Regions from separate parts of the Amycolatopsis sp. CB00013 genome, predicted to be linked through region 1. Evidence: riboswitches for the same ligand, from Rfam matches in the RefSeq annotation. Region 1 holds a riboswitch; each other region holds the start of a gene.
The links. A riboswitch is a leader RNA that binds a small molecule or an ion and turns the genes downstream of it on or off. The one in region 1 is predicted to bind S-adenosylmethionine.

Region 1 (9,624 bases):
CATCTGCCGAGCGGGAAGGTGAGCCTGGTCGAGGTGACCGCGATGGCGATCTCGTCCACCGCGTGCCGTGAACGAGTCGAAGGCGGGGAGCCCGTCTGGTACCTCGTCCCTGACGGCGTAGTGCGCTACATCGCCAAAAAGGACCTCTATCGCAAAGACCGGGGTTCCCCACCGGGTACCCTCGTCGGGCGCACCCGCGAGTAAAGCCATCTGTTTGAGGAGAACTGTGACAGCCACGTCCGAGGCACGAGAGCTGGCCGTAGCGGCCGCCCATGCGGCGGCGGACAAGAAGGCGAGCGACGTGGTCGTGCTGGACGTGTCCGACCAGCTTGTCATCACCGACGCCTTCGTCATCGCGTCCGCGCCCAACGAACGCCAGGTCGGCGCCATCGTCGACAACGTCGAGGAGCAGCTGCGGCTCGGCGGGCACAAGCCCGTCCGCCGTGAGGGCGCCCGCGAGGGCCGTTGGGTCCTGCTGGACTACGTCGACGTCGTCATCCACGTCCAGCACCAGGAGGAACGCTCCTTCTACGGTCTCGAGCGGCTCTGGAAGGACTGCCCGCGGATCGAGGTCGCCGGTCTGGAGACACCCGCCGAGGAGGACCCCGCCGACGCGCAAGGCGCCTCGTGAGCCCGCGGCGGCTGGTGCTCTGGCGCCACGGCGAGACCGATTACAACGCGGCGGGCCGGATGCAGGGGCATCTGGACTCCGCGCTGACCCAGGTCGGCTGGAACCAGGCCAGGTTCGCCGTTCCCGCGCTCGCCCGGTTCTCCCCGGATCTGGTGATCGCCTCGGATCTGCGCCGCGCGACCGACACGGCCACGGTGCTCACCGAGGCCATCGGCGTCCCGCTGCGCATCGACAAGCGCCTGCGGGAAACCCATCTGGGTGAATGGCAGGGCTTCACCGGCCAGCAGGTCGACGAGGCGTATCCCGGCGAACGTGCCCGCTGGCGCGTCGACGCGACCTGGGCGCCGCCCGGCGGCGAGTCACGGGTCGACGTCGCCGAACGCGCGCTCGAGGTCGTCGCGGACCTGGATCAGGCCAATTCCGACGCCGGTGACGCGGTACTGCTGGCCACGCACGGCGGCCTGATCATCGCGCTGACCGCCAAACTGCTCGGCCTGCCGGTCGAGTCGTGGCCGTCGCTCGGCGGGATCGCGAACTGCCACTGGGTCGAGCTGACCAGGCGTGACGGCAACTGGCGCCTGGCCGCCTACAACGCGGGAATCACCGGCTGATCCATGGCCCCGCGCCTGCTCGTGTTCGGCGATTCCCTCAGTTTCCACGGCCCGGACGGCCCGCACGCCGCCGACGACGCGCGCCTGTGGCCCAACGTCGCCGCCGAAGCACTCGGTGGTGGTGGCGTGGATCTCGTCGCCGGGTTCGGCTGGACCGCCCGTGACGCCTGGTGGTCGCTGATCGGCGACCCGCGCGTCTGGGCGGACCTCCATCACGTCGACGCCGTCGTCCTGGCCGTCGGGAGCATGGACACGCTGCCCTCGCCGCTGCCCACCTATCTGCGCACCGGACTGCGGTATCTGCGGCCCGACCCGCTGCGGCGAGTGGCGCGCAAGGCGTATCTCGCCGCCCAGCCGCGGCTCGCGATCGCATTTCGAGGACGGCCGGCGGTCCTGCCGTCGAAGCTCACGGTCCAGTACCTCGACACCGCCGTCGGGGCCTTACGGGCGCTGCGACCGGACCTGCCGGTCTTCGGCATCCTGCCGTCCGTCCACCGGTCCGACGCCTACGGCCGCGTGCACACCGCCCGCGCCGGTGCCGCCGCCGCGATCGCCGCGTGGGGTCGTCGCGCGGACGTCCCGCTGCTGGATCTCGGTGCCGTCGTCGGCGACCACGTGCTGAGCGGACGGGGCAATCCGGACGGGATGCACTGGGGGTGGGAAGGACATGCCGCCGTCGGCGCGGAAATGGCCCGCCTGATGGCCCCGGTGCTCCGCCCCTCGGCAACGTAGGCTGGCTGCCGTGTCGGTCGCCGTAGTCACGGATTCCACCGCCCACCTGCCGGAAGGCTTCGCCGAACGGAACGGGATCCGGGTGGTCCCGTTGCATGTCCTCGTGGACGGCGTCGTCTTCCTCGACGGCGTCGAGATGGGGCCCGCGGCCCTGGCCGAGGCGCTCGGCAAACGCAGCCTGGTGACGACCTCCCGGCCGACACCCGCCGAGTTCGTCAAGGAGTTCCGGGCGGCGCTGGCCGACGGCGCGGACGCCGTCGTGTCGGTCCACCTGTCCCGGGAGCTGTCGGGGACCTGGGAGGCGGCGGTGCTCGCGGCCCAGGAGGTCGGACCGGACAAGGTGCGCGTGGTCGATTCGCGCAGCACCGCGATGGGGCTCGGGTTCGCCGCGTTGCGCGCGGCGGGCGCCGCCGCGGACGGAGCGGATCCGGCCGAGGTGGAGGCGGCCGCGGTCGACGCGGTGAGCCGCTCAGAGACCCTGTTCGCCGTCGAGACCCTGGAATACCTGCGCCGCGGCGGGCGGATCGGCCCTGCGGCCGCCCTGCTCGGCACGGCGCTCGCGGTGAAACCGGTACTCCACATGTCCGAAGGCCGGATCCAGCCCCTGGAAAAGGTGCGGACGATGAATCGCGCGGTGGCGCGGCTGGTCGAACTCGCCGTCAAGGCGGCCGAAGGCGGGCTCGCCGACATCGCCGTCCACCATCTGGCTTCGCCCGAGCGTGCCGTCGAGCTGGCCAACCGGCTCGAGGAGTCCATCGACTGCCCGGAAGGGTGCGTGGTCTCGGAAATCGGCGCCGTCATCGGGGCCCACACCGGACCCGGGGTGCTCGGTGTGGTGATCCAGCGAGCGGGTTAGGGAAACCCGCCAGCGTCCCATACGGTCCCGACGGAAAACGGTGATCCGGCCTCGGCCGCGGCCGAGTTGTCCACAACACCCCACTTGTCCACAGCCTCGGGATTCTCCACTGCCGCCCGCCGTCCCCGCTCCGTAGCGTCGTTCACGTGTTCGACCAAACCGCCCGGTCACCGGGTCCCTCCGTCAACGCCAGGCTGGCGTGGCTGGCCGCGCAGCTGTCGTCGCCCACCCAGGGCCCGCCCGCGGGCAGGCTCGTACGCCGCTGGGTGCCCGCCCGGTTCACGGCGGACGGGATTCCGGTGAACCGGCGGTGGTTCGCCGTGGTGGCCGTGCTGATCGCGGTGGCCGTGATCGTGGCCGGAGCGATCGCCTTGTCGGACACCGGCCAGGGGCGGAGACCGTGCCGCCCCTGCCGTCGGCGAAGGCCGCCGGAGACGTCCCCGCCGCGGCGGGCAAGGCGCCTCTAGTGGTCAGCGTCGTCGGCCGGGTACTCAGACCCGGCCTGGTCACGATCCCTCCGGGCGCACGGGTCGCCGATGCCCTCACGGCGGCCGGTGGGGCACAGCCCGGAACGGATCTGACCGGAGTGAATCTGGCCCGGCGGCTCACCGACGGTGAGCAGGTGGCCGTCGGTGTCCCCGTTCCGGCCGCGGCCGGAACGGCGGCACCGGCGGGGAAGCTCGACTTGAACACGGCCACGGCCGAGCAACTCGACACGCTGCCCGGGGTCGGCGAGGTGATGGCGAAACGCATCATCGACTGGCGGTCCGGGCACGGCGGGTTCACCACCGTCGAGCAACTCCGTGACGTAGAAGGGATCGGCGAAAGCAAGTATCGAAAATTCCGGGAATTGGTGTCCGTCGGATGAACCCGTCCGCCGATCCGTCCGAAGTGGACACCGCGTCGTGGCGAGGTCAGGACCTGCGGCTGTTACCGGCCGCGGCGACGGCCTGGCTCGGCACTCTTTCCGGACTTCTCGCCGGCTGGTGGATCACGATGCTCTGCGGTGCGGCCGCCGTGGTGCTCGCGATCATCGCCGGTGTCCGTGCCCGCCGGACGGCGTCCCGGTGGGTGGCGGGCCTGGGTGCCCTGGCGGTCCTCGGCGTGCTCACCGCCGGCCCGGTGGCGCTGCGGATCCGGGCCGCCGAGCACGACGACCTCCGTGCCGCCGCCGCACGGGGGAGCGACGCCACCACGAGGGTGGTGGTCACCGAGCGGCCACGTCCGGTCCGCGGTGCCGGATACGCCGATCGCCGGGCGGGCACCCGCCTGGTGGTCGTCGCCGCGACGGTGGACGCCGCGGTGACGGGTGAGCGGGCGGTGGATTCGGCCGGCCGGATCCTCCTGCTCGCTCCCGCCGAGGGGTGGAAGGACCTGCTGCCCGGGCAGCAGGTCACCGCCTCTGGGCGGCTCGCGCCGGCGAAGGGGGCCGAACTGACGGTCGCGGTCCTCTCGGTGCGAGGCCCGCCGTCGGACGCCGGACCGGCGCCCTGGTGGCAGCGAGCCGCGGAATCGCTGCGCACCGGGCTCCGGGAGCTTTGCACCGTCCTCCCGGAGGAAGAGGCCGGTCTCGTGCCCGGACTGGTCGTGGGGGACACGAGCACGCTCTCCCCGAGGGTGGAACACGAGTTCACCGACTCCGGCATGTCCCACCTGATGGCCGTGAGCGGTGGGAACGTGGCGATCGTCTGCGGCTCGATCCTCCTGCTGCTGAGAGTGCTCCGGGTCGGGCCGCGGACTTCCGCCACCGCGGCCGCGGTGGGGCTGGCCGGGTTCGTGGTCCTCGCCGGGCCCGCGCCCAGCGTGCTCCGCGCCGGGGTGATGGGGGCGGTCGGGCTGCTGGCGCTGGCACTGGGGCGCCGGGGTTCGGCGCTGCCCGCGCTGGCGTTCGCGGTGGCCGGGCTCGTGGTGGCCGATCCGGCGATGGCCGCCGACTTCGGGTTCGCGCTTTCGGTGCTCGCCACGGCCGGGCTCGTACTGCTGGCACCGAAATGGGCGGAGTGGCTGGTCGGACGCGGTGTTCCGGCCGGCTACGCCGAGGGCCTGGCCATCCCGCTGGCCGCGTTCGTGATGACGGCGCCGGTCATCGCGGGCATGGCGGGATCGGTCAGTCTCGTCTCGGTGCTGACCAACGTGCTCGCCGCACCGGTGGTCGCCCCGGCCACCGTGTTCGGCGTGCTCGCCACCGCCGTCGGACCGTGGTGGCCGTCGGCGGGTCGGCTGCTGGTCCGGTTGACCGAACCCGAGGCGAGCTGGCTCATCACCGTGGCCCGCCACGGCGCCCGGGCACCAGGAGCCGTGGTGGACTGGCCGGATGGCTGGTGGGGCGGGCTTTTGGCGGCCGGACTGCTCGCCGTGCTGCTCGTCGTCATCCGGTTGCGGCACGGCCGGATCCTGCTGGCGATCGCGTTGGCCACCGGGCTGGTCGTCTTCGTACCGGTGCGGGTGCTGGCACCGGCGTGGCCACCGCCGGCGTGGAACGCCGTCGCCTGTGACGTCGGACAGGGCGATGCCGTCGTCCTCGCCACAGGTGAGCAGGGCAGGGCGGTCCTGGTCGACACCGGGCCGGAACCGGGACCGGTGGACGAATGCCTGAGCAGGCTCGGCGTGGACCGCGTGCCGCTGATCGTGCTGAGTCATCTGCACGCCGACCACATCGGCGGTCTCGGATCCGTCTTCGAGGGCCGGTCGGTCGGAGCGGTCGCCGTCGGCCCGGGACGGGCTCCGGCCTGGGCGTGGCAGCAGGTCGCGGACGAGACGGCGCGCCGCGGGATTCCCTTGCTGGAGCTGGAGATCGGACAACGGCTGGAATGGCAGGCGTTGTCAATCGACGTACTGGGGCCGCGCTATGTCACCCGGCGCTCGGTTCGTGAACAGGACGGCACGGTGATCAACAACGGTTCGGTCGTCCTGCGCGCCGGGACCCCGGCGGGCCGGTTGTTGCTGACAGGCGACATCGAACTCGCCGCGCAGTCCGACCTGATGGCCGAGGGTGCCGATCTGCGTGCCGAGATCCTGAAGGTCCCGCATCACGGAAGTCGTTACACGGCACCGGACTTCCTCAACGCCGTCGCACCGCGGGCCGCGTTGGTGAGCGTCGGTGCCGGAAACACCTACGGTCATCCGAACAAGTCCACTTTGGACAGCCTGGTGGCCGTCGGCGCGTCGGTCGCCAGGACGGACACGGACGGCGACACCGCGGTGGTCGCGGACGGGCGAGGCCTCGCCCTGGTACGCCGGGGTGAGCCCCGCGGCCCGCCTCGTTCCTGAGGCGGGCCGGCGGGAACTGAGATGCCCGAGCTTTAGATACCCAGAGCCTCGCGGACCGCGTCGGCCGAGGCGCTGACGGTGGCCTTCGGGCCGATCTTGTCCTCGACGGCGTCGAGGGTCTTGAGGCCGTCGCCGGTGATCAGCAGGACGATCTCCTCGTCCGGGTTGAGCTTGCCGGTCTCGATGAGCTTCTTGGCCGTCGCGACGGTCACGCCGCCCGCGGTCTCGGTGAAGATGCCCTCGGTGCGGGCGAGCAGCCGGATGCCCTCGACGACCTCTTCGTCGGTGACGTCTTCGATCGCGCCGCCGGTGCGGTTGACCACGTCGAGGACGTAGGGACCGTCGGCGGGGTTCCCGATCGCCAGCGACCGGGCGATCGTGTCCGGCTTGACCGGCTGGACGACGTCGTGCCCGGCGCGGAAGGCCGCCGAGACGGGGGAGCAGCCAGTGGCCTGCGCGCCGAACACCTTGTACGGCGTCTCGTCGACGAGGCCGAGCTGACCGAACTCGCGGAAACCCTTGTCCACCTTGGTGAGCTGGGAACCGGAGGCGATCGGCACCACGATCTGGGAGGGAAGCCGCCAGCCGAGCTGTTCGGCGACCTCGAAGGCCAGCGTCTTGGAGCCTTCCGAGTAGTAGGGCCGGACGTTCACGTTGACGAACGCCCAGCTCTCCTGCTCGGCGGCGAGCTGGGTGGCGAGCCGGTTCACGTCGTCGTAGTTGCCGTCGACCGCGATCAGGTCGCCGTCGTACACGGCGGTGGTGAGGATCTTGGCGCGTTCGAGGGTCTTCGGGATCAGGACGACCGACCGCCAGCCCGCGCGGGCCGCCGCGGCGGCGACGGCGTTGGCCAGGTTGCCGGTCGACGGACAGGCCAGCACGTCGAACCCGAATTCGCGGGCGGCGGCCAGCGCGACGGCGACCACGCGGTCCTTGAACGAGTGGGTGGGGTTCCCGGTGTCGTCCTTGACCCAGACCTTCTTGACGCCCAAGGCTTTCGCGAGCCTGTCGGCCTGGATGAGCCGGGTGGCGCCGGGTTCGGTGTTGGGGATCTCTTCGACGTTCGACGGAACGGGAAGGAGCTTCTTGTAGCGCCAGATGTTCTTCGGCCCGGCTTCGATGTCCTCGCGGCGCACGCGGCCGAAGTCGTAGGCGACCTCGAGCGGCGAGAAGTCCTCGGCGGAAACGAATTCGGGGGCGAGCGGCTGCCGGTGTCCCTCTTCCTTCGACACCAGTTCTACGGCCGGTCCGAGATCCGGGGTCTTGGTGGTGGAGGTCGTGCCGAGGGTTGCGGTCATCGCGAGGTTCCTTTCCTCATCTGCCCCGCCGGTGGCGGGCCGGAATTGGCACCGTGTTCGTCAGCTATCCCGCGATCGCGGGATGACAGGCTGACGCCGGTTGCCGGGGCTTCATCGGGCCGTTCCCTCTGCCCCTCTGGATGAGCGGTATTCGATTGTCGGCACGCGTGTCATCGCGTCGCCTCGCCAACACCGTACGACATGAGCCTCAGGTGGGGCCACCGTGCCCGGAACACATCACCGGACAAAGCACACGAGAGGAGGAGTGGCAGGATCGTCACCGTGACGACGCAAGCTTCCGCCCCATCGCCGCTGGTCCTGGTTCTCGGTGAGGAAGAGCTGCTGATCGAACGTGCGGTCCGCAGTGCTTCGGACGCGGCCAAAGCGGCCGATCCGACGGCGGATCTCACCCGGATTCGGGTGTCGGACCTCACAGTCCCGGCGCTCGCGGAAATGGTCAGCCCCTCGCTGTTCGCCGAGGGCAGGGTGATCGTCCTCGAATCCGCGCACGACATCTCGCAGGAGCTCGCCGACGGGGTGATGGCCTACGTCAAGGCGCCCGCCGACGGCATCGTGCTCGTCGTCGTGCACAGCGGAGGCGGCCGGAGCAAGGCCGCGAAAGGGCTTCCAGCCGCCTTGAAGAAGGCGGGCGCGGAGGTCGTCGAGTGCCCGAAGCTGACCAAGGCCGCCGAGCGGGAATCCTTTGTCCGTAACGAGGTCCGCCGGGTCGGCGGGAAGATCGACGGTGCGGCCGTGCTGGCGTTGATCGACGCCGTCGGCTCGGATCTGCGTGAGCTGTCGTCGGCGGCGACCCAGCTCGTCGCGGATGCCGGCGGGGCGGTCGACGAGCAGGCCGTCCGGCGCTACCACCGTGGCCGCGCGGACGTGAACGGTTTCGCCGTCGCCGAGAAGGCCGTCGCCGGTGACAAGGCGGCGGCGCTGGAGTCGCTGCGCTGGGCGATGCAGCTGGGCGTACCGCACGTGCTGGTCGCGGACGCGCTCGCCGACGCCGTCCGCACGATCGCGCGGGTGTCCGGCGCCGGTCGCGGGAACCCGAATCAGATGGCGGGCGAGCTGGGGATGCCGCCGTGGAAGGTGCGCAAGGCCCAAGGGCAGGCCCGCGGCTGGGGGCAGGACGGTCTGGCCACCGCGATGAGGGTGGTCGCCAGGCTCAACGCCGAGGTCAAGGGGGTCGCGGCCAATCCGGAGTACGCCTTGGAGCGGGCTGTCCTGGAGGTCGTCGACGCCCACGGCACAAGCCGCTGAGAACGGCGAAGGGCCCCGGCGACGTGAGTCGCCGGGGCCCTTCGAAAGCCGATCAGAGAGAGTTCGCGCGCTTCGCGAGCGCGGACTTCTTGTTGGCGGCCTGGTTGGCGTGGATGACGCCCTTGGTCACGGCCTTGTCCAGCTTCTTGGCCGCGTCCTTCTGCAGCTCCAGGGCCTTGGCCTTGTCACCGGCGTCGGCGGCCTCGCGGAACTTGCGGATCGCGGTCTTCACCGAGGACCGGATCGCCTGGTTGCGCTGACGCGCCTTCTCGTTGGTGGTGATGCGCTTGATCTGCGACTTGATGTTGGCCACGGGGGCGCTCCTCTTGAATCTCTCGGTGGTTTCACCGCCGCGCTGTGACCGGCCCTGCGTGCTCGTGAGAGCGGCGCGGGTTTCCTCCATGACGGAATGCCACACGACGGTGAAGGGCAAGCTTAACAGCCGTCCCGGCGCGGCTCGCGCCAGCCTCGGGCGGGCTGCTTGCGGTACGGTGAAGATCGTAGTGCCTAGGGTTCCGCCGCCTGCCCGTTCAGCGAAACACACAATCAGGGCAGACGGGACCGGTCCGAGCGGTACCATCGGCGGAGCCGGAAGCACCGCCGTTCATCTGACGGGACAAAAGCCTGGAGGACCGGGTTTTCCGCATGCGCGGAAAACGTGAAAGGTCCGCTGTGAACGCCACCGCTCTGTCCTTCGTCGTCATCGCCGCCGTCATCCACGCGGGCTGGAACCTCGCCGCCAAGCGGATCCGCCGCGGCGGAGCCAGGTTCGTCTGGGCGTACTACAGCCTTTCCGCGATCCTGCTCGTCCCCGTCATGGCGGTCTCGCTGGCCGTGGAACCACAACGTCCACAGTGGACCTGGCTGTTCGCCGCCGTGGTCACCGCGGTGTTCCACGTCACGTACGGCATCGTCCTCCAACGGGGATACGCCGTCGGCGATCTGTCCGTCGTCTATCCC
Region 2 (9,624 bases), on a different contig from region 1:
GGCCAGTTTCGCGATCATGCCGAGGCCGGTGTCGTGCAGATCCTGCGCCGTGCGCTCGGTGGACGTGTGCGCCCGGATCAGCGCGGCGTACTTCTCCTGCCCGCCGGGAAGCGCGCAGAGACCCGGCTCCTTTTCGGACTTCGCCACGGGACGCAGCTCGGTGGCGAGGAAGTCGCGATACCGGGTGTAGGCGGGCCGGACGACCTCGGCCAGCAACCGGTCCCGTTCGGTCTCGTAGCCCTCCACGGAAACGGACGCGGTGAGCGCCAGCGGATCGCCCGCCTCGTCGCCGAGATAGCGCTCCACGTAAGCGATCCCGCCTTCGACGAGGAAGCCGGGCGGGACCAGCCCGTCGGCCGCGGCCGCGCGCTGGCGCACGATCAGGGCGTCCAGGTAGGCGCCGAGGCCCTCCAGCCGCTTCAGGTAACCGCGGACCTTCTCCTCGTCGTTCAGCGACAGCACCGCGAGTTCGTTGAGCAGGAACAGCGCGGGCGAGGCCAGCCCGTCGCTGACCGAGAACTCCGCGGCGCGCGAATCGATGACGTCGACCATCGCCTTCGCCTGCTGGATCACGACCTCGCGGGTGACCGCCTCGGCCGGGGAAAGTCCTTCGGTGGCAAGGGCTTCGGCCCGCTCGGCGATGGCGACCGCCGACGCGCGCTGAGCGGCAGCCGCCTCCGCGCTCGGGTCCGGCAAGGAGCCTTCGTCGCCAGGGAGGCCGAGCAGGGAGCGCCACAGCGGAAGCTCCTCGAACTTGAGTTCCATCAGCTCCTCGGCGAGGCCGTTCGGGGTGTCGCCGAGGCCCTTCACCCAGTCGCGGACCACACCGTCCAGCACCGAAAGCGGCAGCGAACCGCCGCCGAGCACGACGTCGTGGAACGCCTTGATGTCGAACCGGCTGCCCAGCGTCAGCTCGGCCGCGGCGCGGATGCGCTGGATCTCCAGCCGTCCCACCATGTACGACAGCGCCTGGCCGGGGAAGGCGATGTACCGGTCCACTTCGGACTCGATCTCCACGAGCGCCATCGGCGTGTTCTCGGTGAGGAAGTCGATGGCCTGGCGGCGGCTCCAGCCCAGCGCGTGCAACCCGGTGTCGACGACCAGCCGTCCGGCGCGCATCGAGTCCATGGTCAGCATGCCGAGCTTCGCGATGTCGTCGGAGTACAGGCCCATCTCGTCGGCGAGGCGCTCGGTGTACAGGCCCCAGCCCTCGGCGTACGCGGTGAAGTCGCCGATGCGGCGCAGCAACGGGAGCTCGGTGAGCCCCTGCGCGAGGCTCAGCTGGAAGTGGTGGCCGGGGATGGCCTCGTGGAAGGCCGTCGCCTCGGCCGCGTGCCGGAACCGCTCCTCCGCCTTGTGGGTGTTGGCGAAGTAGATGCCGGGGCGGGAGCCGTCGACCGCGGGCCACATGTAGTACGCGGCGGGCGCGCCGGGCGCGGATTCGGCGGGGACCGCCTCGACCGTCCACGGCTGCGGCGGGATCCGGCCGAACCAGTTCGGCGCCTCGGCCTCGGCCCTGGTGATGGCCGCGCGGGCCGAGTCGAGCATCTCGTCTGCGCTGGACCAGCGCAGGTCCGGGTCGGTGCGGAGCTTGGTGAAGATCTCCTGGAGGTCGCTGGTGCCGAACACCCGGGAGCCGTACTCGCGGTACTCGCCGGCGAGGCCCGCGATCACGTCGAGACCGGTCTGGTGCAGCTCACGCGGGGTGCGGACGGTCGTGGTGTGCATCTCGGCGAGCAGGGCGTAGAGGCGCTCGCCGTCGGGCAGCCAGCAGACGCCGGGCTTGTCCTCGGGACGGCCGTGCGGCGCGATCTCCTTCGCCAGCACCTCCCGGTACTCGGCGATCGCGGGACGGACGGTGTCGCGCAGCAGGTCGGCGCGGCGGGTCTCGAAGTCCTCGTTCGGCGCGGGCTGGCGCAGCAGCGGATCGGCCGAGGGCTCGGCGAGGTGGCGGTCGAGGTACGCGACGGCGGCGTCGACCAGGTACGCGACCGGGACCAGGCCGCGGGCGACGCCGTCCCGGTGCCGCTGCGCGGCCTGCCGCAGGTACTCCGGGATCGCGGCGATCCGCCCGAGATGGGCCTCCGCCTGCGCGTCCGTGCCGACCGACATCATCGGCAGCACGGTGAGCACCTCGGCGGCGGGCGAGATGAACAGGTCGCTGATGGTGAACTCGACGAACCGCGAGTCCAGCAGGGCGATCCTCGCCCGCGCCATCGCGATCAGGACGTCACGGGTGGTCTTCTCCTCCGCGCTCAAACCGTCGGTGGCGAGTGCCTCGGCCCGCTCGGCAAGCCCGGCCAGCCGCGCGCGGAAAGCGTCCCCCGCGGCCTCGCTGAGATCGGTGAGCCCGGTCGATTCCGGACGGAAGCCCTGCAAAGCGGGCATGACCGGCTCGGCGTCGAAGAGGGCTTCGACGAACTCGTCGGCGAGGGCGGAGACTTCGCTCATGTTTTCTTTCCCCAGTGGTCGTTGGAGGCGGTATCCCCGACCCTAATGGAGAGCGAGTACTACCGAAGCCGGGATTTGCGGCCTCTCCCCGCGGCGCCGGAGGCGAGACGGTAGCGTTCCCCGACGTGGCCGTGACCGATCCCGTGGACATCCGCCTGCTCGCCGCCCTCGCGGACCTGGGCAAGGCGGCCGTACACGAACTCGCGGCGAAGGTCGGGATGGATCCGCGCGAGGTCGCGTACCGCCTGGTCGCCCTCTCGGGCAGCGGGTTGCCCCTGCTCGTGGGCGTGGAGAGCGACCCGAACGGGCTACGCTCCGCCATCGCCGGCTCGCCGCCCTCCTGGGCCCAGCAGCCCCCTCAACAACCCCAGCGTCCGCCGGGGCACTCCGGGCCGCACAACATCCAGGGCACTCCCTCGGGGCCGTACAACGTCCAGGGGACGCCTTCGGGCGCGTACAACGTGCACGGCACGCCTTCGGGCCGCTACCCCGGTCCGCCGTCGGCCCCGCTGCGCCAGCCGATGGCGCCGCCGCAGCCACCGCCGCGTCCGCCCGCTCCGCCGCAGCAGCAGTTCGCCCCGCCGCCGACGGCGCCCGCCGACCCGGTGATGAGCACCTGGGGTGTGCCCCAGACCGCGTCCTGGGCGCGCGGCGACGAACAGCAGGTCACCCCGCAGGCCGCCCCGGAGGGCAAGAAGGGCCGGACCGGCGACGTGATGGAGACCCAGGGCCTGGAGGGCGAGCAGCTCACGGTCCAGTTGCTCGAGGTCCAGGACCCGGCGGACTACCTGTTCAGCGCGGCGGGCTACTCACTGGAGGCCGGGGAACGGTCGGTCGTGGTGCACACCGAGATCACCAACCGCGGGAACATCCCGTTCGTGTCGCTTCCGGACAACTACCTCGAACTGCTCACCGCGGACGGCAAGCCGATCGCGAAGGCTCCGGTCTCCCTGACGTCGCGGCCGCCGCACAAGATCGGCGTCCGGCCCGGCGAGACCCTCGGCGGGCACACCGTCTACGTGCTGCCGGACGCCACCCGCGTGGTCGCCGTGCGCTGGTCGCCGCGGCCGGAACCCGACGAGCGCACGCTGACCTGGTCGATCGAGGACTAGCGCGCCCCCTTTCCGCATTCAGAGGACTAAATGCGGCTCTTCAGGTCACGGCGAGGCAACGGCAGTGAAGGCCCCCTTGAGGGACTCTGGGTCCCTCAAGGAGGCCTTCACGGACAAGCGGACTCGGCCTTCGCAGCTGCCCGGATGTCATGAAAGGGCCGTTCAGGACACATTTCGTCCTGAACGGCCCTTTCATGACATCCGGCACCGATTCTGTCGCCTCACAAGTACGTGAAGGACCCCTTCACTGCGCTAGACGCAATGAAGGGGTCCTTCACGTACCCGCCCGCATTCAGAGGACTAAATGCGGAAAGGGGCTAGTTCTCGTCCTGCAGGATCCGCAGCGCGTTCGCCAGGTCGTCCGGGTACTCCGACTCGAACTCGACCCAGCGCCCGTCGGCCGGGTGCGCGAAGCCGAGCGTCTTCGCGTGCAGCCACTGCCGCGAAAGCCCGAGCTTGCGCGCCAGCACGGGGTCGGCGCCGTAGGTCAGGTCGCCGACGCACGGATGCTTGAGCGCCGAGAAGTGCACGCGGATCTGGTGCGTGCGGCCGGTCTCCAGCTTGATCTGGGCCAGTGACGCGGCACGGAAGGCCTCGACGACCTCGTAGTGCGTGACGCTGGGCCGCCCGCCCTGGACGACGGCGAACTTGTAGTCGTGCCGGGGGTGCCGGTCGATCGGCGCGTCGATGGTGCCGCGCGTCGGGTCCGGGTGGCCCTGCACGATGGCGTGGTAGCCCTTGTCGACGGTGCGTTCCTTGAACGCCCGCTTCAGCACGGTGTACGCGTGCTCGCTCTTCGCGACGACCATCACGCCGGTGGTCCCGGCGTCCAGCCGGTGCACGACACCCTGGCGTTCGGCCGCGCCGGAGGTCGCGATCCGCAGCCCGGCGGCGGCGAGCCCGCCGACGACGGTCGGCCCGGTCCAGCCGGGGCTCGGGTGTACGGCGACGCCGACCGGCTTCGAGATCACCACGATGTCGTCATCGTCGTGCAGGATCTTCATGCCCTCGACGGGTTCCGCGACGACCTCGACGGCCGAAGCCGGGTCGGGCAGGGTCACTTCGAGCAGTCCGCCGGCGGTCAGCCGGTCCGACTTCCCGGCGGGCTTGCCGTCGAGGTGGATCTCGCCGGATTCGGCCAGTTCCGCCACGACGGTGCGGGAAAGTCCCAGCAGCTTCGCCAGCCCCGCGTCGACGCGCATTCCGTCGAGCCCGTCGGGGACGGGCAGCATGCGCGCGCTCATTCGGTCGCCGCCTTCTTCTTGTCCTTTGTGGATGTTCCGTCGTAGTCCTTGCCCAGCAAGGAAAGGATCACGATGAGCACGCCGCCGACGCAGATCGCGGAGTCGGCGACGTTGAAGATCGCCCAGCCCTGCCCGTTCGGCGCGAAGGCGGAGATCATGTCGACCACGTGCCCCTGCAGCGGGCCGGGGGCACGGAAGATGCGGTCGGTCAGGTTGCCGAGCGCTCCGGCCAGCACCAGGCCGAGGCCGATCGCCCAGCCGACCGAGCGCAGCCGCCGCGACAGCCAGACGATGGCGATCACGACGGCGATCGCGACCAGCGCGAGCACCCAGGTCAGCCCGGTCGCCATCGAGAAGGCGGCACCGGGGTTGCGCACCAGCTGGAAGTACACGAGCCCGCCGAGGAACTCGACCGGCTGCTTGCCCTCGAGCGTGGACACGGCGATCTGCTTGGTGAGGAGGTCGATCCCCCACAGCACCGCGGCGACGACGAACACCACGGCGACGCGCTTCTTGGGCAGCGGCGGCGATGGTGGCGCGGTTTCGGGCTCTGTACTCACTCCCCCATTGTCCACTGAGCGGGTTCAGGCCTCCTCGGCGGCCGCCTTCGGCCTGCTCAGCAGGGCCGCGAACGCCCCGGCGAGCGCGACCAGCGACGACAGCACCAGCGCGAGCTGTCCTTGCGGCGGCACGACCGCGCAGACCACGAACGCCGCCGCCACGACGAGCACCAGCACGCTGCGTTCCAGCCAGGCCAGCAGCACCAGGCCGATCGTCAGCAGGATCGCGCTCCGGGTGTCGCCGTCGAGATCGAATTCCCAGTGGCCGACCAGGTCGGCCAGCGCGATGGCGACCAGTCCGCCGACCGCGATCGCGGCGACCTTCCACCACGGCATGGTCTTCGTCCGAAGGGCGTAGAACAGCACCGTGCCGAGGTAGACCGCGAACACGGCGAACAGCCAGTTGTCCATCCTGCCGATGGCCCCGGACGAAACCGCGGTCAGGGGCGTCCCCGCGTTCTGGACGGAGCCGAACATGCCGCCGTCCCCGTTGGGCACGTAGGCGAACCACCCTTCGGACCGGCGCGTGCCGACGGACAGGGCCACCACGGCCAGCTGGGCGAATCCCAGCAGCGCCAGCGGAAACCAGTAACGCGGTCGCTCGTTCCCCATGCGGGGTGAGGGTAGTGGGTCAGGCGCAGAACGGGGGCAGTTCGCGCGGATCGTTTTCCGGCACCCAGCGGCCTTCCGGCTTCTCGTACTGCCAGCGGGCGCCACGGGCGACGATCTGGCGCAACGCCAGGACGATCCGGTCCACGTGTTCGGTGGTGCTGCCCAGGCCGAGGCTCACGCGCACGGCCTGCTGGCCCGTCGAACCGGCGACGGCGATCAGCCGTTTGGTCGCCACGTGCGCGCAGAACGCGCCGTCCCGCACGCCGATGCCGTACTCCGCGGAAAGGACCGCGGCGAGCCAGCCAGGGTCGAAGCCGTCGACGACGAAGCTGAGCGTGCCGACGCGGTCGACCGGCGCGTCGAACAGCCGCAGTTCGGCGAAGCCGGGGATGGCGGCGAGACCGCGACGCAGCCGCGCCAGCAGTTCCTCTTCGTGGGCGACGACGCCGTCCCAGTTCGCGGCCAGCGTCTCGCAGGCGACACCGAGCGCGTAGACGCCGACAGTGTTGGGGGAACCGGCTTCGTGCCGCTCAGGTCCGGAATTCCAGACCACGGAGTCACGGCTGACGAGCTTCGTCGCTCCGCCGCCGGCGAGGTACGGCTGGGCCGCGCGCAGCCAATCGGCGCGGCCGATCAGCGCGCCGGCACCGAAAGGCGCGTACAGCTTGTGGCCCGACAGCGCGACGTAGTCGACGTCCAGTTCGCGCACCGAGATCTTCCGGTGCGGCGCGAGCTGCGCCGCGTCGAGCGCGATCCGGGCGCCGTGCCGCCGCGCGACGGCCGCGATCTCCTTGACCGGCAACAGTTCCCCGGTCACGTTGGACGCGCCGGTGAGCACGACCAGCCGCGGCCCCTGCGGGCAGTCCGCGAGCGCTTCGTCCACAGCGGACACCGCGGCGAGGCGGGTGCGCGGCGTCTCGATCCGGCGAACGTTCGGCCCCTTCCACGGCAGCAGCGCGGCGTGGTGCTCGGTGTCGAACACGACGACCGACGTGTGCTTCGGCAGGCTGCGGGCGAGAAGGTTGAAGGAATCGGTGGTGTTGCGGGTGAACACGACGGTGTCGGTCGATCGAGCGTCGACGAAGTTTCGCAGGATTCCGCGGGTGCGCTCGTAGAGCTTGGTGGAGACCTGCGAGGCGAACCCGGCCCCGCGGTGCACGCTGGCGTACCAGGGCAGGAACTCGTCGACCGCGGCCCGCACCTTGTCCAGGCAGGGGGCGCTCGCCGCGTGATCGAGGTTGGCATAACCGATGTCGCCGCCGGTGACCAGCGGAACCCGCAGACCGGCACCCGCGACCGTCGGGATTTCTTGCGTGGCAACGGTTTCAGCAGGGGTGCCGGTGCGTTCGAGAGCGAGAGTCATCATCATCCTCCGGGCCAGGGGACCCGACGAGGATCCCGCGCTTGCCCGTCGCACCACGCGACGAGCCAGGTCCTCACCCGGGGCACCCCACCGCGGAAGGAGGGTTGCCGGTCAGCTAGCCGGGGCTTGACGCTGACACTCGTGACCTACGGACGAAGTTAGCGGATGGGCGGGCGATCGAGCCAGCCCTCGTCCGCATCTTGAGACGCCGCTCACGTACTCCGCAAGCGGGAAGAGCCGTTGCCCGGCGCCGCGCCGCGCCGGGCAACGGCAGGTCAGACCCGGAAACGGCCGGGCAGTCCGATGGTCGCGCGGGAGGAGACCTCGGTCGCGGTACCCGAGTACTGATCGGTGCCCGCGGTGAACTGCCAGCCGCCGAAGGTCTTGCCGTCGACCGCCTCGCCGTAGGCCTCGGCGACCGTGGTCGAGACCTCGTCGTAGGACTTGCCGTTCCAGTTGCCGGCGCCGACCCCGAAGTCGCGCGAGTCGCCACCCTGCGCGGCGGCCGTGGGCAGGGTCCACAAGGTGAAGTGCACGTGGGCGCCGGTGCTGCTGCCACCGCAGGGCAGCGCGTTGCCGGTCCGGCCGAGGGCGTCGCCGGGGACGACCTTCTGTCCGTCGGTGACCGAAATGTTCTCCATGTGGTAGTACCCGGTGCGCCAGCCGCCGTCGTGGTCGACGGTCACCCAGTCGCCGCCGGAGCAGTGCTGGATCCGGACAGTGCCCGCCAGCGGGGCGCGAACGGTCCTGTCGCCGGGGCTGAAGTCGATGGCGTTCTTCACGCCGGAGTTCCCGTTGTCCGAGTGGATCCCCGCCGAGTAGACCGATTGGCCCGTCTCGAAGGGCAGCCCGAACGCGGGAAAGGCACCGGCCGCCGTGGCCGTCGGGGCGGCGAGAACCACCCCGACGAGTGCCACCGAGGCCCCCAGACCGGCGAACCGCGCAGGAAGTTTCGTCACCTTGCGTACTCCTTACCCCGTGACACTCACCCATTCGATGGAGTCGATTGCGGGGAAAGTAATCCAAAAGGAGTACAGAAGGGAAGAATTTTCTGAGATCAACCGACGAACAGCTGGTGCCGGTTCGTGACCTACTGGCCGGATTCGCCCTTCCACCTGGCCAGACGGCCCGCGCGGTCGACGGCCCGCAGGCGTCGTTCGGCCGCGTCACGGGCTTCGGAGGTGGTCACGACGAGTAACTGGTCGCGTTCCTGAAGCCGCGTGTTCTTGTTCGGCGTGAAGCCGGTGCCGTCGCGGACGAGGAGGCTGATCGTCGCCCCCACCGGCAGGCGCAGCTCGGCCAGGTAGACGCCGTGCATCTTCGACCCGGTGTTGATCCGGACCTGCAGGAGTTCCGCGCCCATCTCGTCGAGCGGCGCGGAGTCGACGTCGATCTCGTGCGCTTCGGCGTGCTGGGCCAGCCCGAGCGCTCGCGCGAGCGGGGTCAACGTCGCCCCTTGGAGCAGCGTCAGCACGATGACCAGCACGAACACCGCGTCGACCAGCTCCTGCGCGCCGGGCACCCCGGACGACAGCGGGATCAGCGCGAGCACGATCGGGACCGCACCGCGCAACCCGGCCCACGACAGGAACACCTGTTCTCGCCAGGGGATCTTGAACGGCAGCGCCGACAGGAGCACCGACAACGGGCGCGCCAGCAGCAACACGACCGCTCCCGCGACCAGGCCCTGGACCAGGCTCTCGAAGATCCTGCCCGGCGAGGCGAACAGGCCGAGAAGCACGAACAGGCCGATCTGCGCGAGCCAGCCGAGCCCTTCGGCGAAGGAAAGCGTGTCCGACCGGTGCGGCAGCTTCGAATTCCCCAGCACCAGGGCCGCGACGTAAGTGGCGAGCAGGCCCGACGCGTGGGCGAGCTGCCCGCTCGAGTACGCCACGACGCACACCGCGACGGTGGCCAGCGGGTACAGACCGGTGGCGGGCAGCGCCGCCCGGCGCAGCGCGAACGCCCCGCCCCAGCCGAAGGCCAGGCCGATCACCAACCCGGCGGCGAGTTCGTAGACCACCAGCAGCGGGAGCGACCAGTCGACGGTCGCACCCTCGGCGAGGACGACGACCGCGATGTAGGCCGGGGCGTCGTTGATCCCGGACTCGATCTCCAGCGCGCCCACGAGCCGCTTCCCGATGCCCGCCGATCTCAGCACGGAGAAGACCGCGGCGGCGTCGGTCGAAGCGAGGACCGCGCCCCACAGCAACGCCATCCGCCAGTCCAGGCCCAGCAACCAGTGCAAAGCCGCGCCGGTGACCGCGATACTCACCGCGACG
Region 3 (9,624 bases), on a different contig from region 1:
TCGTCGCCGCCGACCAGCCGCGCTCCGGGCACCGGACCGTGCGCGACGCGTACCGTGCGGCAGACACCCGCGCCGGACAGCTCCGCGGCGACCTCGACGGCCGACTGGGCATCCGCGCACAGAAAGGCACACGTCGGTCCGGAGCCGGAGACGGTGCCGGCGAGCGCGCCCGCGTTGACCCCCGCCCGCAACGTACGACGCAGCCCCGGCCGCAACGAGACGGCGGCCGCCTGAAGGTCATTACCCAGAAGCAGCGCCAGCTGCCGCGGGTCACCGGACGCCAGCGCCTCGACGACCGGGGTGTGCGAACCGATCCGCGGCGGGCTGCCCTCTTCACGCAACTTGTCCAGCTCGCCGAACACCCTCGGCGTCGAAAGACCACGCTGGTCGAAGGCCAGGACCCAATGGAAGGTGTGCCGCGACAAGACCGGCACCAGCTGCTCACCTCGGCCGGTGCCCAACGCGGTCCCGCCGTAGAGCGCGAACGGGACATCGCTGCCGAGCTTCGCGGCGATACCCGCCAGTTCGTCTCGGGAGATGTCGAGCTTCCAAAGCGACGCGAGCCCCACCAGGGTCGCGGCCGCGTCGGCGCTGCCACCGGCCATCCCGCCCGCCACCGGGATGCCTTTGCGCAGTACGACCCTGACCTTGGACTCGCCGTCCGCCTTGCCGACGTGTGCCGCCAGCGCCTGCGCCGCCTTCCAGGCGAGGTTGTTCGCCCCTGTCGGTACGGAGCCTTCGCCTTCGCCGTAGACCTCGACACCGGGATCCTCGGTGACCGCGACGGTCACCTCGTCGGTCAAAGAAAGCGCCTGGAACACGGTCACCAGCTCGTGGTAACCGTCCGGGCGTACGTCACCGACCGACAGGTGCAGGTTGACCTTGGCGGGAACCCTGACGGTTACTGGGGGCGGTACGACGGCGAGCACCCGTCAAGCCTACGTGGCCGTTCCACTTGCGCTGTCACCAGGAGAAAAGAGAACAGGACGAGTCGGACACGAACGGGCCGCCCGGGACGGATTTCGTCCTGGGCGGCCCGTTCGTGGAGGAATCAGGCAGCGACACCCTGCGGTCCGCGGACCGGGTGGGTCACGTGGCCGCCGCGTTCGGCGATCCAGGCGAGCGCGGCGTCCGCACGCTCACCACGGACACCGAGACGGAACCGGCCCACCGGCGTGTCGCCGATCCGGGTCAGGCCACCACCGATGGTGGCGAGTTCGACGTCGAAGCGACCTGCGGCCTCCGGGAGCAACGCACCGACCGAGGCGAAGCCGACCAGCACGACGTCCACCGCGCGGTCGTACTTCGAGGCCTGCGCACGCCCGGTCTCGATCGCGGGAAGCAGCGCCTGCGCGGTACGGCTGTTCGGGTCGGAGACCAGGTCGAGCACGGTCCCGCGTTCGATGATCGCCCCGGCTTCCAGAACCGCGACGTCGTCGCAGACACGGCGAACCACGCCGGCGTCGGGAGTGGTGAGCAGCACGGTGACTCCGAGCTCGGCACGGGCCCGATCGAGCACGGTGAGGACCGCGCCGGACTCCTCGGCCTGCACGCCGGCGGTCGGGTCGTCGGCCAAGAGCACGGACGGCCCGGCGGCCAGCGCCTTGGCGATGGCCACTCGGCGCAGCTGCCCTTCGGACAGGTCGCCCGGCCGCTGCCCCGCCCGGGGGGTGAGCCCGACCAGGTCGAGCAGGTTGCCGACCCGGTTGCGCCGCTGCGGCCCGTCGAGACCGAGCTGTTCGAGCGGCGAAGCGATGTTGCCGGCGATGGTGCGCTCGGCGAGCAATTCCGGTTTGGTGCTCACGACGCCGACCTGCCGCCGGATCTCGCGCAGACGGCGTCCGTCGAGAGTCCCGGTGTTGAGGCCGTCGAGGCGGACGACGCCACGGTCGGGACGCTCCTGAAGACCGATGCAACGAGCGAGGGTCGACTTGCCGGAGCCGGCCGGGCCGACGACTCCGAACAGCGAGCCCGCTTGGATGTCCACGCTCACGTCGCGCAGCGCAACGACGGGATTTCCGTTGAGGGGAAAGGATTTGGACAGGTTTTCGACAGTGATCACGAGAGGCTCCATGCGAATGGGGCGCTGCTTCTTTCGAGCGCGCCGACCGTCACCGAGTGACCGTCCGGAAACGGACGGTTTTCAGAGGTAAGGGAGAAGGACTCAGGCAGTAACGGTGGAGCGTCGACACGCACTTACCGTGCGGCGACCTTCATCGACGACACGTCGCCTGGTCAGCAGGAGCGGGTGGGTGACCCTGTTCATTAGGCACAGCCTCCATCGGTCCTGGCTGTAGCACCTGCCCTGTGGAGGGTGGTTGCTGCGACTTCGGCGAGCCAGGTCTCTCAGTCGCTCGGGATGGCTCACTGAGTAAAACCGATCCCACTGGATGAAAGCAAGCGCGTAGGCGCAGATCACACGTCTGGTCGCGTCCATCATACAGGATCTGCTGTCCATATAATGGAACGCAGGCAGGTGACTTCGGCTTGCGTCAGGCGCGCTACCTGCTAAGACAATGCAGGCGCATACAAATCGAGAGAAGTCCGGCGGACGTTCACGCGGTGCCGGTCACATCCGAGACAGGCGGTCAACCGGCGGCCGCGGCGATCCGCGCGAACTGGTGGACATCCAGCTGTTCACCGCGGGTCTTGGGGTCGATTCCCGCCTTCTCGAGCAGCTCCCCCGCGCGCTCGGCGGAGCCGGCCCATGACGCCAACGCGGCACGCAAAGTCTTCCGCCGCTGGGAGAAGGCGGCGTCGACCACCGCGAACAATCGCTCCCGGTCCACGGACGACACCACCTCGCCCCGTTCGAAAGCGACCAGTGCGGAGTCCACGTTCGGAACGGGCCAGAACACCGCGCGAGGCACCGCGGCGACCTTGCGCGCCTTTCCGTACCAAGCGAGCTTGACGCTGGGGACGCCATAAGTCCGGCTCCCCGGGCCGGCCGCCATCCGGTCCGCGACCTCGGTCTGGACCATCACGAGACCGCTGGTCAGCGACGGCAGTTCGGCAAGCAGATGAAGTACGACCGGAACCGCGACGTTGTACGGCAGGTTCGCGACGAGCGCCGTCGGACGCGCGGGCAGGTCGTCGGCCGTGATCCGCAACGCGTCCGCGCCGACGACCGTCAGTCGGTCGGCCCCGCCTCGTTCGGCCGCGGTATCCGGCAACCGCCCCGCCAGCACGGGATCGATTTCGACCGCGACGACCTCGGCGCCGGTCGCGAGCAGTCCGAGGGTCAACGAGCCGAGGCCCGGCCCGACCTCCAGCACCACGTCGCCTTCGCCGACCCCCGAGAGGTCGACGATGCGTCGCACCGTATTGGGATCGTGCACGAAGTTCTGGCCGAGCTTCTTGGTCGGACGTACGTCCAGCTCGGCCGCCAGCGCCCTGATCTCCGCAGGACCGAGCAGTTCAGTCACCCGACGATCGTAACCAGCCCCGGTGGGCCACGATTGGCCGGTGGACGACGTCGTACTCGAAGGCGAGAAAGTCCGGCTGCGCGACTGGAGGCCCGGCGACCTCCGACCGCTTCGCGACCTACTCGATCCCACGCGGCCCTGGCATGAAACGAACGGGCCCTATTTCGGCACCCCGACCGCGGCGGCGGCCGACTCGACGGCACGCGAACTCACCACGCCCAAGACCGAGCCCGTCGATCCTCGCACCAGCCTCGCCGTATGCGATCTGAAGGACGGCAGGTTGATCGGCAGGGTCAGCTGGTACTGGGAAAGCAGGCAGACCGACTGGCGGCGGATGGGGTTGGCGATCTACGACGAGCGGTACTGGGGCGGCGGGTACGGCACCGAGGCCTTGCGCCTGTGGACGACCTATTTGTTCGCTCGCACCGACACGCTCCGCCTGGACTTCGCCACGTTCTCGGGGAACCCGGGGATGATCGCCGTCGGGCGGCGGCTGGGGTTCGTGGAGGAAGGCCGGTTCCGGCGCGCTCGACGCTGGGCCGGAGGCGTGCATGACGCCGTCGTCTATGGGGTGCTCCGCGAGGAGTGGGACCGGATGACCGGCTGACCGCGGAGCTGTGATCCCGCCCCCACCATCCGTATGGCGTTTTCGAACCGACACGTATCCCACTCCCGTGTGATCGGCGCAGGTCAGCGCAGGCGGAGCGTAATGATCATCCACCCGATCGATACCGTGCATTCGTTCGAATCTGCCTCGACAATCGAGGGATGACCAGCAAAAACAATCCCAAGGCCTTCCCGCTCAACCTGCCGGAAGGTGACGCCGAACTGCTCCTCGACGAGTTGCAGACACGGCTACGCGAAGGGCGACGTCTGTTCGCCGAAGTCGGCCAGATCCTGGCCGAGATCGAGTCACGTGGGGTCCGAGACCTTTACGGATACAACTCGATCGCCGCCTTCTACGAGCATGTGGCTCGAGTGCCTCGAGCAGAGGCTCAGAGAGTGGCCGGCAGAGCGCTCGCGCTCAATTCGAGACGGGCGCGCGACGGCACGACGATCGATCCCGTCGCGCCGTTGACCGGTGAGTCGGCCAGCACCGGCGCGTTGGCCGAGGCCGGCATCGACCGGATCGTCACCGTCATGAAGAGGCTGCCGGACCACCTCGACGCGGACGAGCGGCTTGAGGCCGAAAAGGGCCTGGTCGAACTCGCGGGCGTCGCAAGACCGCGCGACGTCACGATGGCGGGCACCGACCTGCTCGCGCGACATGATCCGGATGGGAAGCCCAAAGACGATCCCGAGCCGAAACGTCAGCGAAGCGAATTCTGGTTGCGCCAGAAACGGACCGGCCGCTGGGACATGCGCGGAAACCTCGACCCCGAGACGGGCGCCCGCCTGAACGCGCTCCTGGTGCCGCGTGCGTATCCGGCTCCCGGCGAAGTAGCCGACGACCGTGCGCCCGCGGAGAGACGCGGCGACGCGTTCGCGGAGATCGTCGATCTCGCGGAGGCCGGCCCGGACATACCCGCGCCCCGGCAGACCGCGGAGCGGGTCACTGAGGAGCCTCAGCCCGCACAGCCCAGCGAGGAACCCGCGAGCCGCCCTAAGCCCGCTCAGATGCCGCCACAGGGCCGCCAGAGCCCCCACCGCGGCAGCGGCGAGGGCGTTCAAGAGCCCGCCGCGGCTGAACGATCCCGGAATGTCGCTCACCTGCGTCCCCCTCGATGGTGGGCACGACTGTCGAGACCGAGATCCGGGAACGCGGCGCAATCTCATAAGCCTTTAACGGCCTGAAGGCCACCTTGCGGGCGAACCCACACGGTGACCTTCAGGAAAGGAGGATGATCTGGCGTCAGGCCTTTTTGCCGCAGTGCGGCCAAGCGCCGTAGCCACCACGCGCGTCGCGAACCTTCTCGGCGACGGCGATCTGCTGGGCCTTGCTGGCCTGGTGCGGGTACGCGGCGTACTGCTCGCCACCGTAGGCGTCCCAGGTGCTCTTGTTGAACTGCAGGCCACCGTAGTAGCCGTTGCCGGTGTTGGCGGCCCAGTTGCCGGTCGACTCGCACTGCGCGATGCGGTCCCAGGCTCCGGCGTCTCCGATGACCGGATCGGCGGGCTTCTTGGTTCCGACCTTGACGATCTTGGGCTTGGCCTCGGTGATGACCTCTTCCGAGACCTTCTCGCGGCCGACCTCTTTGCCGTTGCGCTTGGTGACCTTGTAGGTCACGGTCTTCTGGCCCGGGGTGCCCGGGTCCTCGACCTTGGTCTTGCCCTTTTCGAGCTCCGGGTCGTCGACCTTCTGCTCGGGCGGAGCGATTTCCTCGTTCTGCTTGACCATGGTGACGCCGGTCCGGCTGATGTGGACCTCGGCGCCGTCGACCAGCTTGACGTCGAGACCGCCGACGGCCTCGTCGTCCGGGCCGAGGGTCATCCGGAGCTCACCGAGGAATTCCTGAGTGGTCACCGAGTTGGTCTGAACCTTGCGCGGTTCGTTCGCACCGTCGTAGACCGTGACGTTCTTGAGGGTCTTGACCTCGACGGTGGCGCCCTCGAGCGGCAGCTCACCGTTCTGCGGGAGCGAAGTCCAGGTGCCGGCCTTGGCGAGGTCGGCGCGACCGAGCTGGTTCAACGCTTCGCCGAGGTTGGTCGCGCGGACCCAGGACTCCTGCTGCGGCGCGCCGTCGACGATCAGGTTCAGCTTGCGGCCGCGCTCAAGCTTGATGACGCCGCCGTCGCCCACCTCGGCCTGAGGCGAGGGCGAGAGCGAGTCGTGCGCGCCGACCGAGAGACCGGCGTCTTCGAGGACTTCGCCGACGGTGTCGCCGAAGCTGTGGACGGTCTGCTGCTTGCCGTCGACGTCGAGCGTGACGCTCTTGTTCATCGCCATCGCGGCCGCGCCGCCACCGCCGAGGGTGAGCAGCACCGCCATGACGGTCCCCTTGAGGAACCGCTTCTTCCAGACGCGGGTCGAGTTCGCGATGACCTCGTCCTTGGTCGCGACCTTCATCGGCGCGCCCGCGGTGCGGTCCTCGGCCATCTCGTCCGGAATGACGATCGGAGGAAGCATGGTGGTCTCGGCGCTGATCAGGCGGATCAGCTCGTCGACGTCGACGTCGATCTCGGCCATCAGGGCGTCGGCGTCAGGGCCGAGCGCTGCCAGGACGTCCTGGTGCGTGATGCGCGGATCGTCGGAGTAGTCGAGCTCGCCGTAGTGGGTGTCGCGGTCGAGCACGGCGACCGAGCCGGCGGAAGCGAAGGTGTTCGTCTCTGCGCCGAGGCGCGAGCCATCCTGCCTACTGCTACCAGTCACTGGGTCGTTCCCTTTCCCAAGACGTCGAGGAGCTCGACAACCGCTCCACTACGTCCTTCGTCTCGATGCGCTCTTCGGCACACCTCTAGAAGTCCGACACCCGCAGCCAGCGCCATCGTCACGGTTCCAGGCCGTACCGCTCCTGGTTCCGCTTCCCCGACGTGCACTGACGTGACTGTGGGCGTAACAGCCGGAAACCGCATGAGCGGGTACCGACCGGCACGATCACGGGACAGTAACGAACCTCGCCGGGTTGCGCAAACACCGCCCGGAGTGTCGTGACGTTGGTCACTCATCAGAGTGGACCATTGCTGATCACTAATGTCGCAATCCGTTCAACCGGCAGTGACTGTCGGCAAACGGAAGACCCGCTCAGCGGTCTTTCGCACCGATTCGGCCACCTCGTGCACCGCCTCGCCCCTGAGGGTGGCGAGGTGCCGAACCGTGTAGGCGGCGCAGTAGGGCTCGTTCGGCCGCCCACGGAACGGATGCGGGGTCAGGAAGGGAGCGTCCGTTTCGACGAGGTACTGGTCCGCCGGCACGATCCGCGCCGCCTCGTGGAGACCCCGGGCGTTGCGGAAGCTGACCGTCCCGGCGAAGGACAGCACGTATCCCGCGTCGGCACACCGGCGAGCGATGTGCTCGTCCCCCGAGAAACAGTGGAAGACGACCTGCTCGGGCGCCCCCTCTTCCTCGAGGATCCGGAGAACGTCGTCGTGGGCGTCTCGATCATGGATCATCAGCGGCTTGCCGATGCGCTTGGCGAGATCGATGTGCCACCGGAAAGCGTCCTGCTGGGCGTCGTGAGGCGAATAGTCCCAGTAGTAGTCGAGGCCGGTCTCGCCGACCGCGACCACTCTGGACTCTTTCGCGAGACTCTCCACTTCGGATTTCTCGGCTTCGGAGAATTCCTTGGTGCGCGTGGGATGGATCGCGACGGCGGCCCAAACCCGCGGGTCCCAAGTGGACGCTTGCGCGGCCCAGCGAGCGGCCGCGAGATCGTCCGCGACGGTGATCACCCGCGACACGCCGGCGCGCTCGGCGCGGTCGACCATGGCTGTCACATCAGCCGCGGTGACCGCGCCGCACGCGTCGAGGTGGGTGTGCGCGTCCACCACCGAAACCGGCAACCTGTCCGGGATCGGCGGCGGTTCCTTCTTCTCCGCACCCATCAGTTGCTCATTTCGAGATCGGCGCCCATTCGGGACCGGTGTCGCCGAGCTCCGGGTCCAGCTTGGCGAACAGCGGGGTCGGCTTCTCCAGAAGCTTGCCCACCTCGATGGGCACGGACTTCCAGCGCGCCTGCTCGGCCTTGTAGTCCCCGGTGATGATGGGGTTGATCCGGCCGGGGATGTCGAGGTCCTCGACTTCCTGAAGCTCGGGCTGGGCCGCCCAGACACCGGTGCCGCCGAGGGCCTCGTGCACCTTCTGCGCCGAGTGGGGCAGGAAGGGGGTCAGCAGCGTGTTGGCGTCGGAGACGACCTGCAGGGCGGTGTGCAGAACACTGTCGCGCCGCGCGGGGTCGTCCTTGAGCTTCCACGGCTCCTGGTCCGAGAGGTACCGGTTGGCCGCGGTGACGACGCGCATGGCCTCGCTCGCCGCTGCCTTGAACCGAGACCGCTGCAGGTGGGCGCCAGCGGTGTCGAACGCCTTGCGGGAGAGCTCCTTGAGCTCCTCGTCGGCGGCCGTGGGGGCGTCGGGACGCGGGATTGCTCCGACGTTCTTGTGCGCCATCGAGATGGACCTATTGACGAGGTTGCCCCACTCGTTGGCCAGCTCGAAGTTGGTCCGGCGGACGAATTCGTCCCAGGTGAAGTCGGTGTCCTGAGTCTCGGGGCCCGCCACGGAGATGAAGTACCGCAGCGTGTCCGGGCCGAAGTCGCGCAGGAAGTCGTGCACGTAGATGACCGTGCCGCGCGAGGTCGAGAACTTCGAGCCGCTCATCGTGAGGAACTCGCTGGAAACGATCTCGTCGGGCAGGTGCAGCTTGCCGTACTTGCCGGGCACGCCACCTCGGTCGCCCTCGCCGTTGTGGCCGAAGAGCAGGGCGGGCCAGATCTGGGCGTGGAAGGTGATGTTGTCCTTGCCCATGAAGTAGTAGGAGCGGGCCTCCGGGTTGCTCCACCACTCCTGCCAGGCGTCCGGGTTGCCGGTCCGGCGCGCCCACTCCACGCTCGCCGAGAAGTAACCGATGACCGCGTCGAACCAGACGTAGAAGCGCTTCATCGGCTGGTCGCGCCAACCGTCCAGCGGAATCTTCACGCCCCAGTCGAGATCGCGGGTGATCGGCCGCGGCCGCATGTCGTCGATCAGGTTCTTGGTGAAGTTGAGGACGTTCGGACGCCAGTCGGTCTTGCTGGACAGCCATTTGCCCAGGGTCTCGACGAACGCGGACAGGTCGAGGAAATAGTGCTCGGTCTCGACGAACTTCGGCGTTTCACCGTTGATCCGGGACTTCGGGTTGATCAGCTCGGCCGCGTCGAGCTGATTGCCGCAGTTGTCGCACTGGTCACCGCGCGCGCCGTCGTAGCCGCAGATCGGGCAGGTGCCCTCGATGTAGCGGTCGGGCAGGGTACGGCCGGTCGAGGGGCTGATCGCGCCCCGGGTCGTCTTGGGGACGACGTAGCCGTTGCGGTGCAGCGCGAGGAAGATCTGCTGCGTGACCTCGGCGTGGTTACCCGTGGTGGTGCGGGTGAACAGGTCGTAGGTGAGGCCGAGCCCTTGCAGGTCCTGGCCGATCTGGCGGGTGTACTTGTCGGCCGTCTGCTGGGAGGTCATGCCTTCTTTGTCGGCCTGGACGGTGATCGGGGTGCCGTGTTCGTCGGTACCGGACACCATGAGCACCCGGTTGCCGGCCATTCGCTGGTAGCGGGAGAAGACGTCGGACGG

Region 2: another riboswitch for S-adenosylmethionine. It lies ahead of AMK34_RS37675 (aminotransferase class V-fold PLP-dependent enzyme); the one in region 1 lies ahead of thrC (threonine synthase).
Region 3: another riboswitch for S-adenosylmethionine. It lies ahead of AMK34_RS10865 (methionine ABC transporter ATP-binding protein); the one in region 1 lies ahead of thrC (threonine synthase).

The regions. Positions count from the first base shown of each region.
Region 1 is NZ_LIWC01000003.1:201,263-210,886, forward strand. Features, by position in the region: gene nadD (nicotinate-nucleotide adenylyltransferase) at 1-204, shown strand, start outside; gene rsfS (ribosome silencing factor) at 227-631, shown strand; gene AMK34_RS20570 (histidine phosphatase family protein) at 628-1,242, shown strand; gene octT (diglucosylglycerate octanoyltransferase) at 1,246-1,974, shown strand; gene AMK34_RS20580 (DegV family protein) at 1,985-2,830, shown strand; partial or broken gene AMK34_RS20585 (helix-hairpin-helix domain-containing protein) at 2,977-3,698, shown strand; gene AMK34_RS20590 (ComEC/Rec2 family competence protein) at 3,695-6,100, shown strand; gene thrC (threonine synthase) at 6,133-7,398, opposite strand; SAM riboswitch class I at 7,412-7,545, opposite strand; gene holA (DNA polymerase III subunit delta) at 7,681-8,664, shown strand; gene rpsT (30S ribosomal protein S20) at 8,717-8,977, opposite strand; gene AMK34_RS20610 (EamA family transporter) at 9,310-9,624, shown strand, end outside.
Region 2 is NZ_LIWC01000007.1:171,463-181,086, reverse strand. Features, by position in the region: gene AMK34_RS37700 (DUF885 domain-containing protein) at 1-2,451, opposite strand, end outside; gene AMK34_RS37695 (AsnC family protein) at 2,577-3,563, shown strand; gene AMK34_RS37690 (RluA family pseudouridine synthase) at 3,881-4,807, opposite strand; gene lspA (signal peptidase II) at 4,804-5,367, opposite strand; gene AMK34_RS37680 (hypothetical protein) at 5,392-5,979, opposite strand; gene AMK34_RS37675 (aminotransferase class V-fold PLP-dependent enzyme) at 5,999-7,342, opposite strand; SAM riboswitch class IV at 7,375-7,489, opposite strand; gene AMK34_RS37670 (M23 family metallopeptidase) at 7,618-8,301, opposite strand; gene AMK34_RS37665 (potassium/proton antiporter) at 8,433-9,624, opposite strand, start outside.
Region 3 is NZ_LIWC01000002.1:198,882-208,505, forward strand. Features, by position in the region: gene AMK34_RS10860 (4-(cytidine 5'-diphospho)-2-C-methyl-D-erythritol kinase) at 1-929, opposite strand, end outside; gene AMK34_RS10865 (methionine ABC transporter ATP-binding protein) at 1,052-2,062, opposite strand; SAM riboswitch class I at 2,276-2,366, opposite strand; gene rsmA (16S rRNA (adenine(1518)-N(6)/adenine(1519)-N(6))-dimethyltransferase RsmA) at 2,589-3,425, opposite strand; gene AMK34_RS10875 (GNAT family N-acetyltransferase) at 3,466-4,032, shown strand; gene AMK34_RS10880 (DUF222 domain-containing protein) at 4,194-5,219, shown strand; gene AMK34_RS10885 (resuscitation-promoting factor) at 5,278-6,657, opposite strand; gene AMK34_RS10890 (TatD family hydrolase) at 7,071-7,907, opposite strand; gene metG (methionine--tRNA ligase) at 7,915-9,624, opposite strand, start outside.